Regions from separate parts of the Paenibacillus sp. FSL H8-0168 genome, predicted to be linked through region 1. Evidence: riboswitches for the same ligand, from Rfam matches in the RefSeq annotation. Region 1 holds a riboswitch; the other holds the start of a gene.
The links. Region 1 has a riboswitch for cyclic di-GMP ahead of MHI21_RS06225 (glycosyl hydrolase). Riboswitches for the same ligand answer to the same signal wherever they lie in the genome.

Region 1 (7,322 bases):
ATACAGCCATTTGCGGAACAGCTTTGCCCGCATCCAAAATCCGTACACGGAATATCACTCCATTGGGAGGAACTTGATCCAGCTTATACTGGAGCGACAGTTCAGGATTCGTGGACGCATTCAAGCCGGGAGGAATATCTCCACTGCTGAGCAATACCGGGGCCGCTGTATTCTCTGCTATGGACGTTGCAGACGATATTCCTTTAGCCGACGATTCGGTAGAAGCAGAGGCTGTAGGAATGTTGATATTGTCTCTACCAATCACTCCTCTAAATTCCGCTGAAGAATCATCCCTCTGTCCCAGCTTCCATACTGGACTGGCTGCCGCTACTTTATCCGTCGGCAGTTCTACGCTCCTTGAAGGCGTGTAAATCAACCAAGCGATCAGCGCTATAGCTACGACCCCCAGCAGCCCGGATAATACTGGCGTATACCTGTGGGTCAACCATTTTTTCATCATATGATCCACCCTCTCTCCTCAAAATTTTTGACCGGGAAAGAGAATCTATTAAGGAAGAAACAAAGCGTTACCGGGAATCACCGCTTTCGCTTCATGCTGACTTTCCCACATCAGACGTGCCATTGCGTCACCATATTCATCATAGTATTCAACTTTTAAATCTACCATTTTACCTGCTTGCAAGGTGATACTGCCCTTGCGCTCTGTCCAGCTTTGCTTAAACCAGCTATCAATAATCAGCTTGCCGTCTACCCATACCCGGATTCCATCATCAGATATCGTTGTAAACGTATAGGTCTCACTATATTGTGGCTTCATTTTACCTGTCCAGCGAACGGAGAACCGATCAGCGTTCACCCTTGCATCAGCTGTGGCAGCACGCCAGTTATAGTCCAGCTTGCTATCTGTACGGGTCAAAGCAGCACTACCATCCAGATTCATGTTGTTAAAATATTCACCCCGCAGCCCGTTCGCATAAACCATATCCGGAACAGAAGGAGGAGCCGGGATAGGCTCGCTTTGCCCCTCGTCCGGTAGGGTTGGTACATCTGTCCCGGGTTGTTGAACTGCTGCCAATCCATTTTTCACATCATCTCGCGTCAAGCTCCTCGAATCATTCATATAATCCTGAATTTGATCCGTTGTGTTATTCTCGGTCAGCATCTTTCCCCAAGTCATGGAATACACCCATTTGGGCTGAGCCTGTAATACCTCGGAGCTGGGCATCTCACCGTGTTCCCCAATGGCAATCGGCTTATCCCCTGCCAACCCGAGCAGACCTTCATAATGACTTTGTTCAAAATCATTGTTGTAAATGTCTACAGCCAAAATGTCTACTTTGTCATCCCCCGGATATTTAGGGGTATACGGGAAGGTATACGAATTAGGAGCATTCGGGCTCCATACCCACAGCAGATTGTCTAGTTGATGTGTGTTTACAAAACGGTCATACATGATATTCCATAGCTGATTGAAATTATTTTTGTTTCCCCACCAGAACCAGTCACCATTCATTTCGTGATAAGGTCTCCATAAAACCGGAACACCCGCATCACGAAGCTGCTTTAGCGATACAGCGACCTTATCCAGATCGGCAATGAGGAGGTTATACTGCGCAGTGCCTGGCGTCACGTATTTATTGAACTCCGTCTGACTTACTTTCGCCTGCACATTGGCCCAAGTCAGTGGTCTACCCGGCAGCGCTTCATGAAAAGTCATCGTCACAATGCCTCCGGATCTGCTCCAGCGGATCGCGCTATCGACAACATTTTTACGTTGTGCTGCTTCCGAAGCGGCAGATTGACCTGAGATGGCTCCCATCTCATAGCCGTGCACACCCACATACGCCTGACTGATTTTTTGGACCTTGTTACTTAATTCATCCGGACTCTCCAAATAATCATGCTGACCGGTGATTATTTTTTTCCCCGAGATGCTGAGTAAATAGCTGTATAGTTCACGGGCCTGAGTAGAAGCGTCCGAATTAACAGGTTGTAATGCAGCGGCATTCGCCACAGACAGAGATTCACCAAAACCGACGGGCAACAAAGAAAAAAGCATAACTACGGGGAGTGCATGACGTATCAGTCGATACAGAGGAATAAAATTGAATCTCACTTTTTGCTCTTCCTTTCGGTAGCCAGGCTGCCATCCCTACGGAAGGCCCTTTAGCTTTGCGTACCTGCCTTTCGACAGGGCTGCGTTTATCGTTGGAAGGAGTTTGGATTCCTTCTTACCCTAAGTATCGACTTTCTTTTACCAAAATTTAATAGGTCATGTTCATGAATTTACAGGTTTTCGCCCAATTTCGACAGTTTGAGCTATGAATTTTCATAGATTCGTCTTTTTTTCGTTTTTACGAAAACAATTATGAGATAAATTGGTGACGGGAAATTTCATTCCAATCCATACAAAAGCGGACAATATCCTCTTCAACCAATTCAGAACCAGTCTGCACCTCAATAAAATCCACATCGGTCACAGCCAAAATGCTATGCTTCGTTCCTTCAGGAATGCGAACTACATCACCAGCTTTTACTTTGTGCAGCTTCTCATTCAAAATAATTTCCGCTTCACCGCTAATAATGGTCCAAATTTCACTCCGTTTGAAATGAAGCTGATAGCTGATATTTTTGCCTTTCCGTACGCGGATTCGTTTGGTCAATACCTCGTTACCCTCGTCATACTTAACATAATCCACAACCCGATACTGCCCCCAACGACGTTCTTCATACATTGGACGCTGATCATGAGCCTTGAGCACTTCCTTAATGCGAGGACTTTCAGCCTTATTGGTCACAAGAATACCATCCGGGCTAGCGGCTACAATCAGATCATTCGTTCCAATGATCGCCACAGGAATGTCTAACTCGTTAATAAGACTCGTATTGACGCAATCCTCCGTTACTACACCTCTGCCCACTTGTTGATTAGACATTTCTTCTGTGAGTGTATTCCAGGTACCCAAATCCTTCCAAAAACCATCATACGGAAGAACTACGATATCCTTTTCCTTCTCGACTACTTCATAGTCAAAGCTGATTTTTTCCAGAGATGCGTATTGCTTTTGCATTTCTTCATAATTAAGCGGCAACCCCTTGGATGCCAAGATATCCAGCAAATAACTTAATTTGAATGCAAAAACCCCGCAGTTCCATAGAGCATTGCGTTCAATCAGACGCTCCGCCTGCTCCCGGTCGGGTTTCTCTTGAAAATGGCTCACTTCGCGGTAGCCAGTGCTACCTTGGGTGGCATCGTTTTTCGGAATAATGTAACCATATTTCTCTGAAGGATAGGAAGGGACAACCCCGATTAAAGCAAGCTTGCCTTCACTCTCCTGGAGTGTATGTTCCAGCTGGGCTACGGAAGCGAAGAAAGCATCCTCAACATAAGGATCTACAGGCAAAATAGCTATAATTTCATCAGGGGAAACACCAGCAATGGAATATAGATAAGTCGCTGTCAGCGCAATCGCAGGAAAGGTGTCTCTGCGTTCCGGCTCAACAATGATGCGCGTATTCGGCCCGACCTGACTCTGGATCATTTCGACCTGTGCTCTCCCTGTCGCAATAAACGAGGATTCTGATAATCCATTGTCTCCCAATTGTCTCCATACCCGCTGTACCATGGATTCCGAAATCCCCTCCGGGCTCTCCAGTACCTTCAAAAATTGTTTGGAACGGGAATCGTTGGACAAAGGCCATAATCTTTTACCGGAACCACCAGACAAAAGTACGAGCTTCATAACTCTCCACTTCCTCTCTATATTGGTTGGATGATCGTTCTGATGATGAGTTGTTGACTACCCGCTACGGTATGAATTTAATCTTATGATCGCTGTTGCCGTGGGATTCTTTGGATTGTATAAGACATTTAAATGTAAGAATACCACGTCAAAGGCGAACGCTCCGCTTCTCCAGATTCAAATCCATCCCTGCGCTACTCAAAAATGCATCATGCCGATCATACCGTTTATTGCAAAAGGCACGACCGGACATTATTAAGTCCGGTCAGCCTGTAAAATCTCACGCTTGGCGTTTACCTGCCTTGCTTCACAGGAGCGGCGCCGCGGTACAGCCGCATGGAGCTTTGATCGGAAGGAGCGGCATCAACCGCGCCGCTCCTTCTGATCTGCCCTTCTACTCCCCCCATAAGGTGGGAGTTTAAAAATTGTGACTCCACGGCTAAAAGCAGCGGAGCGGGCAGAATTGTTCTGAAGAAGCGTCAGCGTTTGCCTTTATCCCTGGATTTTAACCTTTGAATGTTTTATATAATCCAGAAAATCCGGGGGTAACAGCAATCGGAAGAACAATCTGCACGCGCAGCGCCTCCAACACCGCCACAGTCACTTTTTAATCTGTCACTTTTAAACTTCCACTTTATCCCGATTCCACCCACTCATCCGCGGACGACCCACGGAATAGTATTCCAGCCCGGAGCCTTGGATCTGTTCCTCACCGAATACGTTACGACCGTCAATGAGAACCGGCTTGCGCAAAATGGAGGCCAGTTGTACGAGATCGACTTTTTTGAACTCTTCCCAATCGGTCAACAGGCACACAGCGTCGCTACCTTCAGCGGCTTGCTGTGGGGATGAGCACCACATAATATTCGGGTGATCCACGCGCTCCTTGAATTTATCCATCGCAATGGGATCATACAGTTTGACAATAGCGCCTGCCTGAATGAGCGTTTCTACGATTTCTAGTGCTGGAGCTTCGCGGATGTCATCTGTATTTGGCTTGAAGGCGAGGCCCCAAATGCCAATGGACACACCGTTCAGTTGACCCAGCGATTCGCGCAGCTTGGATACAATCATAAAGCGCTGATCGGTATTCACCTCGACCACCGATTTCAATAACTTAAATTCATAGTCTACATTACCTGCAATTTGGATAAGCGCATTTGTGTCTTTTGGAAAGCAAGAGCCACCATACCCGATCCCTGCTTGTAGGAAAGAGGAGCCAATCCGTTTGTCCATACCCATACCGTCAGCCACACAGGTTACATCGGCGCCAACCTTTTCGCAAATATTAGCGATCTCGTTAATGAACGAAATTTTAGTTGCCAGAAACGCATTGGACGCGTATTTGATCATTTCAGCACTACGGATATCCGTTACATAGATTTTATCCGTGAACACCTGATGCAGAGTGACCATAGTTTCACGCAATCCTGTATTGTCCAAACCAATAATGATGCGATCCGGATAAAGCGTATCATTGATGGCTGAGCCTTCTCTCAGGAACTCCGGCGCTGAGACGATATCGAAAGACAAACTCGTGTGACGAGCCAACACGTCCTTAATCTTTTCGTTCGTTCCGACAGGTACAGTACTCTTGGTCATAATAATCTTATACCCGTTCATGGCTTTCCCAACATCAGCGGCCGCCTGTTCAATGTATGACAAATTCGCCTCGCCGTTAGCCAGAGAAGGCGTACCTACCGCCAAAATTACGATATCCGAGCGGCGTACTGCATCGGCCAAATCCGAGGTGAACTCCAACCGGCCCGCTTCCAGATTCAACGCGATCAATTCCTCAATACCCGGTTCATAAATCGGAGATTCTGCCCGGTTCAACATGTCGATTTTGTGCTGCTCCAGATCGACACAAATCACCTCATTACCTTTTTGCGCAAAACATACACCCGAGACGAGCCCAACGTATCCAGTACCGATTACAGCCAGCTTCATTCCGTTCATCCTCCTTTTAGAAAGTTCACATAGGCTTGTTCTACATACTTTTTTAATTGATCCTTGAAGTTTTCTTCATCAAATTTGCGGGCATGGGTAATGATATCGTCCACATTCCATGCATGTTGCTCAACCTTTTCGACGGCCTCCAGCACATCCTCTACTTGATGCTTGCGGAAAAATACGCCGTTCACATGAGGAACAATCGTATCCAGCGCTCCCCCACCCTGAAAAGCGATGACAGGCCGTCCGGCCGCATTTGCCTCCAAAGGCGTAATACCGAAGTCCTCTTCACCCGGAAAAACGAGCGCTCGGCATTCTGCCATCAGCTTGTTAACCTCTTCATCCTCAAGCCTGCCGAGGAACTCAATGTTCGGGGCAGCCATACCTTCGAGTCGTTTACGGTCCGGTCCTTCACCCACAATGCGCAGCTTGAGACCGTTACGTTTGAATGCTTCGATCGCGAGATCGATGCGCTTGTAGGACACCAATCGGGATACGATCAGGTAATAGTCACCGATGTTTGTAGCGCGTTTAAAACGGGATGTATTAATAGGTGGGAAAATCACATCCGAATCCCTTTGGTAATAGTGCAAAATTCTTCGTTTAACAACCGAAGAGTTGGCGACAAACTGGTCTACGTTGCGAGAAGTTTTGGCATCCCATGTTTTCAACCGGTTCATGTACAGCTTGAGCATGTTTTTGAGCAGGTTGGATTTGGACTGCCGGGCCATATATGTATCGTAATCCCAGGCAAACCGCATCGGTGTGTGACAATAACAAATGTGAAACGTATGTTTGGGTACCTGGATGCTTTTCATAAATGCACTGCTGGAGCTTAAAACAATGTCGAAATCCCTAAAATCAAAATCACGGATAGCAATGGGATACAGCGGCAGCACTCCTTTGAAGTTGTCCTTCACTCCTGGGACTTTTTGTAGCCAAGTGGCTCTAATATCCGCATCCTTCAAGTTACGCGACAGGCGGTCGTCGCTGAACACCGTTGTGAAGATAGGAGCATCCGGATACATATCGTGGAATACCTCTACTACCCTTTCCGCTCCGCCCATTTGGATTAAGTAATCGTGTGCTATCGCTATTTTCATCTGAATCATCCTTTAACGCGAATGTCGGTCAGACTCCTGCCAACAAACCCTTATAGTAATGAACTATATCCTTAACTGTGTTCTCGATGACAAAATGCTTCTTGACCCGTTCCATCCCTCTCTCACCCATCTGCTGACGTTCTTGTGGATGCTCCAACATCCAGCGGATGGCTTCTTCCAGCTTAGCCGGATCACCCGGTTCAATAAGCAGCCCGGTTTCATGGGGTACCACCGTTTCCTTGGGTCCCCCCTCATTGGAAGCAATCACGGGGAGACCCGCAGCCATGCCTTCAATAATGACCTGACCGAATGGTTCTGGTGTAATAGAGGTATGAATCAGCAAATCACAACGCTGCATCAGGCCTTGAATGTCATCGACGTGTCCCAGCAGATTGACGTTAGCCAACCCGTATTCGCGCATCGTGGACTCTAATCGTTGCTTGTATTCCTCTTCTCCGAACAATGCATCTCCAGCCAGCCAGAATTTCACGCGCTGATCTGGTAAAAAGGAGCGTGCTGCTTCCAGTAAAATATGCTGTCCCTTCCATTCCGCCAATCTGCC
Region 2 (7,322 bases), 860 kb from region 1:
TGTATCTGACCTTATTCCGCCCGCTAATGATTTCTTATGCGTCTTCTATGAAATCATTTGGCGGGCTTTCTTCATTCCCTTTAACAAAAGTGCTTGCCTGATTTGGAAGTTGTCGTCACAGGCTCGCAACCCTGTTCTCCATAGAAGATCCCCCAGTCTCTCATAAAATCCAGCAATGGCCTTAACGTATCTCCTAACGGGGTAAGCGAGTATTCCACACGCGGTGGGTTCTCATTATAAATTTCACGGTGCACAATGCCATCTCTCTCCAATTCGCGCAACTGCAAGGTTAGCATCCGCTGTGTAATATTAGGCAAGGTCCGTCGAATTTCGTTATAGCGCCGCGGTCCTGTGGTCAAATGATACAAGATGACTCCCTTCCATTTGCCACCTATAACCCCGACGGTTTTCGCTACCGGACATCCAAAATTAACGCTAACTGCATGTTCCATCTCCTGTGCCATGTATACCCCTTCTTTCTGTAGAATGTGTAAACCAATAGCCCCAGACGTATGACAAGGAACAAATATGTGCGTACTTGTTCCCTGCAAAAACTTTCTATATGATAACTATATATTCGATATCAGCTCTCATTATAGTAGCAGAAAACCCATAGAGTACCAACTAAACCCATACCCAAAGGAGTACATTTTATGTCTAATACATCAGCTAAAAAGCAGGAAATTCTGGACGCCTTTCTGTTCAGGCACGCCACGAAAGAATTCGATCCCAATCGCATCATACCGGAAGAGGATTTTCAGTTCATTCTCGAAACCGGACGACTTTCTCCAAGCTCCGTCGGTTTTGAACCATGGCAGTTTGTAGTTGTACAAAATCAGGCATTGAGAGAAAAGCTGGCTGCAGTTTCCAGCGGCGGTCAAAAGCAGATTCCTGCGGCTAGCCACGTCGTCCTGATTTTGGCGCGCAAGGATGTTCGTTATGATTCTCCTTACGTGGAGTATATGTATAAAGAGGTTAAAGGTATGTCTGAGGAGGACTTTGCCTCACTGCCAGGCCGCTATAAGATTTTCCAGGGTGAAAGTCAACGTCTGCTGGAAAACGAACGTACGTTATTTGACTGGGCTTCCAAGCAAACCTACATTGCCTTAGGCAATATGATGACAGCAGCGGCTCAGATCGGTATTGATTCCTGTCCAATTGAGGGCTTTAACTACGATCAGGTGCATGCCATTTTGGAGGAAGAAGGACTTCTGGAGAACGGGCTGCTCGATATTTCAGTCATTGCTGCCTTTGGTTATCGCGCTCATGAACCCAAGCGGGAAAAATCCAGACAACCACTGGAAAAGGTCACCCGCTGGATTCTGTAATCTAATATCTCGAGTCTCTCCCCCAAACACTGAACACTGAAGCATCAAAAAAGACGGGCTGCGGCACTTCATCTGAATGATGAACATACCGCAGCCCGTCTTTTTTAGGTCACATCAATCTCTATTAAAATACCCTTGGAAGCCAGGTTGCCCAGGCACTCCTTCATATACTCATCGTCATGCTCCACATATGCACCCGCACCTGCCAGTTCCTCACCCAGCTCCGCCTCCCAAGGCTCACACTGCTTACCGCGATACAACGGCTGTTCCCACAGGGGATCAACATTGTACCCTCTGCTTTTCATTTCGTCCATAATGAGCCTATGATAGCGCACCAGCAGCATTGGGTGATAATCGAACACATAATTCACGGTGGCGTGTGGCTTGCCCCACCCGTTCCCGCGCAGGGCACAGCACTCACGATGTTGCCCCAGCAGTTGCGGACGGGGTAACTTGTCGATTAAATGTTCATGCCAAAGCCTCATGCTTCCACAACCCTATCTGTAGCTTTTTCTGGTCTATTGGATTAGCATACGGATACCTGTCAGCACAATGCCGATCAGGAAGCCTGTAACTGCGCCGTTAATACGTATCCACTGCAAATCCTGTCCCAGTTTGTCCTCCATCAGTGCAATCAGGGATTTGTTATCCATTTTGTCTACATTTTCGCGTACCAAGTTACCAATTCGACTATGGTTGGCTTCCACCAGTCCAGTAATACCTTCCACAATTCGCACATTGATCTTGTCCAGCAGCTCGGTATTCCCTCTTAAATCAGTCAGCATCCGATTCAATAGCGGTAAAATATAGGTCTGCACATAGCTTCCGTCTTCCATGTAGTCCAATAAGCGTATACGCAGTTCTTCCATTTTGCCCAGCACTGACGCATCGCCTTCCCAGGCTTCAACAAGGCTATCCTTCCAGCCGTTCAACCCTTCCTGAACCGTATCTTTCGTCGCCAATCGGGTCACCTGTGTCCTCAGACCATCCAGCACAGCCTGACGGCGCGGGTGCTCTTCCCTTTGCAATTCTGCTACCTGATCCAGCAGGAAATGACGAATCATTTCACCCATACGTTCTTCGTTCAGATAGCCGAGGAATGCGTTCAAAGCAAACTGCATCAGCCCGCTCACCTGCAAACCACTGACAGCCTGCATCCCTAAGGTGCCCAGCGTATAACCCGTTTCGGGTCGCAAAAGCCAGGACTCGGCTTGCTTCAGCGTGTAATCCAGTGCGCGGCGATCATAGCTCTTCGCGCTGGTCTGACGAGCAAGCGACTCCAGCAGCGGTCCGGCGTCAAAGTCAGCCACCTGCCGCTTGAGCTCTGCCACGATGACCGGAGCCAATTCCGCGAGCGGGAGCGACTGGACGAGCCGCTTGGCAAGAACATCTATGGATGCCGCCGCCTCCGGCGTGCGCAATCCTTTTTCCACACCGCCCAGCACCAAATCGGCCAAACGGATATCTGCAATTTTAGACGCAATGCTGTCTTTGTTTAGCAGGTTATTTTCCACCGTACTTACCAATGCATTTGTGAGCTTGTCCCTATTTTTAGGAAGCAGGGCGGTATGTGGTATCGGAATGCCTAGCGGATGACGGAACAAAGCAGTGACAGCGAACCAGTCTGCCAGTCCCCCTACAAGTCCTGCCTCAAAAGCTCCGGCTAACAAACGAGCCCAACCATATTGCTGGAAGGGCAATGTGGCTGCAAAGCCTGCCCCTAGAATAACAAGCGACCAAGCCGCTGCGGTTTTCGTGTTTTTTGGTTTTCCCATCCTGTAATCCTCCAAACTGACTGTCGAGTAAGTAAAGCACTATACCTGTATTACCCATCATATCATTGCCCGTGTCATTTCCAAAGTTGAAAGCACTTTTGATGAAACGCGCAAGGGCACTTTTTGCGTAATTTTTTATGCATATATCTCTCTTTTTTACATTCATGTTTGTGAACAAAATCACAGCACTGGGCCCAAACTCTTATTTTCAATAATAAGCCTTACGAACCATTTTATCAGAACCAAGTCCCAATTTTTTTAAACCGAAAGGAGAAGTGAACAAGAAAGTTGAATGGGCATAAGATACCTTTTTTCAGTACCATTTTGGTATTGGACCTCAGAAAGGATTTGAATCCATGATAACCCCAGATTCTTTCAACAGCATTCGACTTTTTCATATGGATTACCAGGTTAAATATCCATAAAAAGTGTTACTCCCATAAAATTCAAACACATATTTTGCTATATAGACATATTTGATGTGATAAAATAAACTTTTATAAATAGGGAATCATGTTTAATCAGCCATTATATATTGGTAATTCAAACCAAGATATGCTAGATAAAATTGCTTTTTTGTAAAGGAATTGAATATGACAACAGACCAAAAAAACAACGTGGGCCTCTGGAATGGCGATCCGGTCGTAATTGTACGCACTCCCTCCGCTTTTGCCAAGCAATCCCTTTTATATATCCAGGAATTAGGCTACTTCCAAAAAACTTCTGCTTTTACGATGGAAAGGAAAGAACTTGCCTCTTTTTTGCTTGTCTTTACGTTGTCTGGTAAGGGAGAATTACTGTACCGGGGCAAGAAATATATCTTAAAACCTCAAGATTTGTTCTTTATTAATTGCGAGGAATATGTTCAATACAGCACCTCCGGTCATGAATCCTGGGAGTTTATCAGCCTGTACCTGTATGGCAATCTGATTGAAAATTTTTACGAACAATTTGCCAAGCATAATAAACCGGTCATTTCCATGCATAATCCGCATATTATATTGGATAAGCTCCATGCTCTGATTTGTGGGCAGTCTGACAGAAGTCTTTCCGCTGAGCTACTAACGTCCAGGCTCATTGGTGAAATACTAACGTGCATTTTGCAACATCCCTATGATCATCCGTGTGTGAATGCTGAAACCCTGAGTGAGGTACGTCGGGTACAGCAATATTTGGATCAGTCCTACTGTGAGCGAATAACACTGGACTCGCTGGCAGATATGTTTGAATTAAACAAGTTTAATCTGGCTAAAAATTTCAAAAAGCAGATCGGTTTCTCTCCGATTGATTATCTCATTAATGTCCGTATCACAGCCGCTCAAAGCTGGCTTAAAACCAGTGACATGTCCATTGTGGATATCGCAAGGTACGTAGGGATTCCCAATACGAGCCATTTTATTAACCTATTCAAGGAGCATGTAGGAGAAACACCTCATTCCTTCCGCAAAAAATGGGGGAACCGTTCAAAGTTGTAAATGAGAGGTTACATGAAATCAGTTTGATAGATGATAGACGCACAAGCTATTCAAGTTAATGGCAAAACTGTCGAAAGGCAGTGACGCAAAACTATAGGGCCTTCCTTTCCAGATGGCAGCCAGCTACCAGATGAACGAGCTTTTTATTATGTCTTTTTTACATAGATCCATCACAAATTGCTTTACCTCTCTCGAAGAAAGCCCTGATCGCTATGATCAGGGCTTTTTTTCTATTGGGATAGTCATGTCAGCCTAGCATGCTGAATATACTAATTTCGAACTAGGAGGAGGGAAGGAAAAAACATAACCGCCGAAGCATTGCCATATTACGATGAATAGGAGAATCACTTGGAGCATGAGAACAAAAATAAATGTAATGATCATTGCCTTATTGCTCATTGTCCAAAGCTTTTTCAGCGCAACGCTGGCTTACGCAGATGCTCCAGTCCCAGAACTGCCGCAGAGTGCTGTATCCGATCCTAACCATACCGTTACGGATGCTGTATATGTTGTCCCAAACCTTGAACCTCCTAGGGAGATTCCTTCAAACACGGTTCCCTTCGTTCAAGGAGCAACCAGTTCAAAGTCTCAACATGATGCAGCTCCGCAGAGCATATTAACGAAGTTGAGCCTGACCGACGAAGCAGGGCGTGTCATTGATGCGGTATATAGTCCAGACAGCCAATTCGACATCGGATCAGCCATCCAACTAGGCTATGAATGGGAGCTTCCTGACAATACCTATAAGTCAGGGGAAAGCTTCACCTTTCATTTACCAGAACAGTTTGTCATCTACACTGATATCTCATCTCCGTTAGTCACTACCGACGGAACCGTGGGATACTTCACAGTAGATCGTCAGGGCAAGGTGATCATGACCTTTAACCAATATGTAGAGAATCATTCCAATGTCAGCGGCAAACTGCAAATCAAAACCGAGTTTACGAAAGAAACGGTGAAAGGCAGTACAGAGATCATCATTGCGATTCCGATCAAAGGCGGGGTACAAACGGTCATCGTGAATGTAAAACCCCAGTCAGGGCCAACCCTAAGCAAACAAGGGAAAATAGCTGGCACCAATCAGATCGACTGGATCATTGATGTGAACAAACAGCTAAACACCGTAAAGCATGCCCTCATCACCGATCCAATTCCTTCAGGGCTGGAACTCAGAAGAGACTCTATTCGGCTCTATCATCTACAAGTCAATATCGACGGCTCGACCGTTGTTCGAGACCTAGTGAATGCAAGTGAATATGCCATTGAAGCAGATCAAGCCGGGACAGGGTTTGTGATTCGTTTTCAAGACGATAGCATTAACACGGCCTATCAGATTCAATATTCCACGCGTATTATTGGCGATGAAACTCGTTTCTCCAACACAGCAACGCTTTCAGGAGATACGATAGAGAACGTTGTTGCTACCGCTACTGTTCAGGTGGAACGTGGTGAATTTTTGTCCAAAAAGGTTGAAAAATATGATCATGCCACACAAACACTCTCGTGGGCCATAAGATATAACTTCAGCGAGACAAAAATTCCCGAAGCCAAAGCTCTTTTAATTGATCATTTCAATAAAACTCAAGAATTGCTGCCCGGTTCTTTGAAAGTATTTAAGAGAAACACACTGGAGGAACTCCCATCGTGGGCGTATACTGTCATCCCAGTTGATTATCCGGACCGCAACGGCTTCAAACTTCAATTCAACTTCGACGTAGATTCAGCCTATACCATCCGATACCAGACTCAAGCCAGAGGCCGTGTCTATGAAAATGAAAAAGTTACAAACATCATAACCTCAGATGGAACCCAGAAGATCGTATCGACGGAAATCATAAGCGGAGTTATGACTAAAATGTATGACACACCCAATTACAACACCAAAATCATACCTTGGGTGATTACCATCAATACAGACTTGTACATCATGAAAAATATTGTCATTCAGGATGTGTTTCCAAACGGGGGCTTGGCCTTGTTACCGGACACCCTGAAAATTCAAAGTGTTGACGGAACAACGGAGCTACGTGCACCCACGGATTATGAGCTGATTCCGCTATCACAGGACTATAAACAAGGATTTACGCTCATTTTTCATAAAGCCATTCAGAAGGCTTATACAATCAAGTATTCAACTACCTATAATAATGATTGGAAAACGGATACAACGAAGCCCGAGTTTCGTAATAAATCCCATATAGAATACCAGTTTGAAGACGGAGAAAGATCATCGCAAGAAGTGGAGTGCCCGATCTGGCCGGACTTTATGACACAACGAAACGGTGCCAAGCAAGGAAGCTATAATGCGACCTCCAAGCTCATTACCTGGGACATTAAAGCTAACTACAATCGCAAGATCCTGAATCACGCGGAAGTGAGAGACCCCTTGTTGCAAGGTCAGAAGTTACTGCCCGCCTCCGTAAAAGTATACGATATGACCTTGCTGGGATGGTGGGATGGCGTACAAAAAGGGGCTGAAATCCCAGCAGATCAATACACCATTATTCCTCCCTCCGAGCAAAATGGTAATGAATTGCGTATCCAGTTCAAAAATAAGATACAGACTCCCTACTGGATTACCTTTCAAACTTCATTGGAAGGAGAACTGATTGAAAAGGAAATCCATAATCAAGCCCTTCTACTAGATGGACAAAAAACTGTCTCCGAATGGACAGCGCAAGTCACGGTACCTCATGGCGGAGAATATGTATCTAAAGTCGGTACACAAAATGGAAATAAGATTG

Region 2: linked by a shared signal. The riboswitch ahead of MHI21_RS02295 (collagen binding domain-containing protein) and the one ahead of MHI21_RS06225 (glycosyl hydrolase) in region 1 are both predicted to bind cyclic di-GMP.

The regions. Positions count from the first base shown of each region.
Region 1 covers NZ_CP151948.1:1,357,139-1,364,460, reverse strand. Annotated here, with positions in the region: gene MHI21_RS06230 (hypothetical protein) at 1-460, opposite strand, end outside; gene MHI21_RS06225 (glycosyl hydrolase) at 509-2,077, opposite strand; cyclic di-GMP riboswitch class I at 2,092-2,172, opposite strand; gene MHI21_RS06220 (sugar phosphate nucleotidyltransferase) at 2,328-3,704, opposite strand; gene MHI21_RS06215 (UDP-glucose/GDP-mannose dehydrogenase family protein) at 4,326-5,654, opposite strand; gene MHI21_RS06210 (glycosyltransferase) at 5,660-6,760, opposite strand; gene MHI21_RS06205 (glycosyltransferase family 4 protein) at 6,789-7,322, opposite strand, start outside.
Region 2 covers NZ_CP151948.1:496,944-504,265, reverse strand. Annotated here, with positions in the region: gene MHI21_RS02320 (winged helix-turn-helix transcriptional regulator) at 81-464, opposite strand; gene MHI21_RS02315 (NAD(P)H-dependent oxidoreductase) at 654-1,328, shown strand; gene MHI21_RS02310 (TIGR02328 family protein) at 1,433-1,813, opposite strand; gene MHI21_RS02305 (DUF445 domain-containing protein) at 1,847-3,103, opposite strand; gene MHI21_RS02300 (AraC family transcriptional regulator) at 3,697-4,578, shown strand; cyclic di-GMP riboswitch class I at 4,629-4,709, shown strand; gene MHI21_RS02295 (collagen binding domain-containing protein) at 4,934-7,322, shown strand, end outside.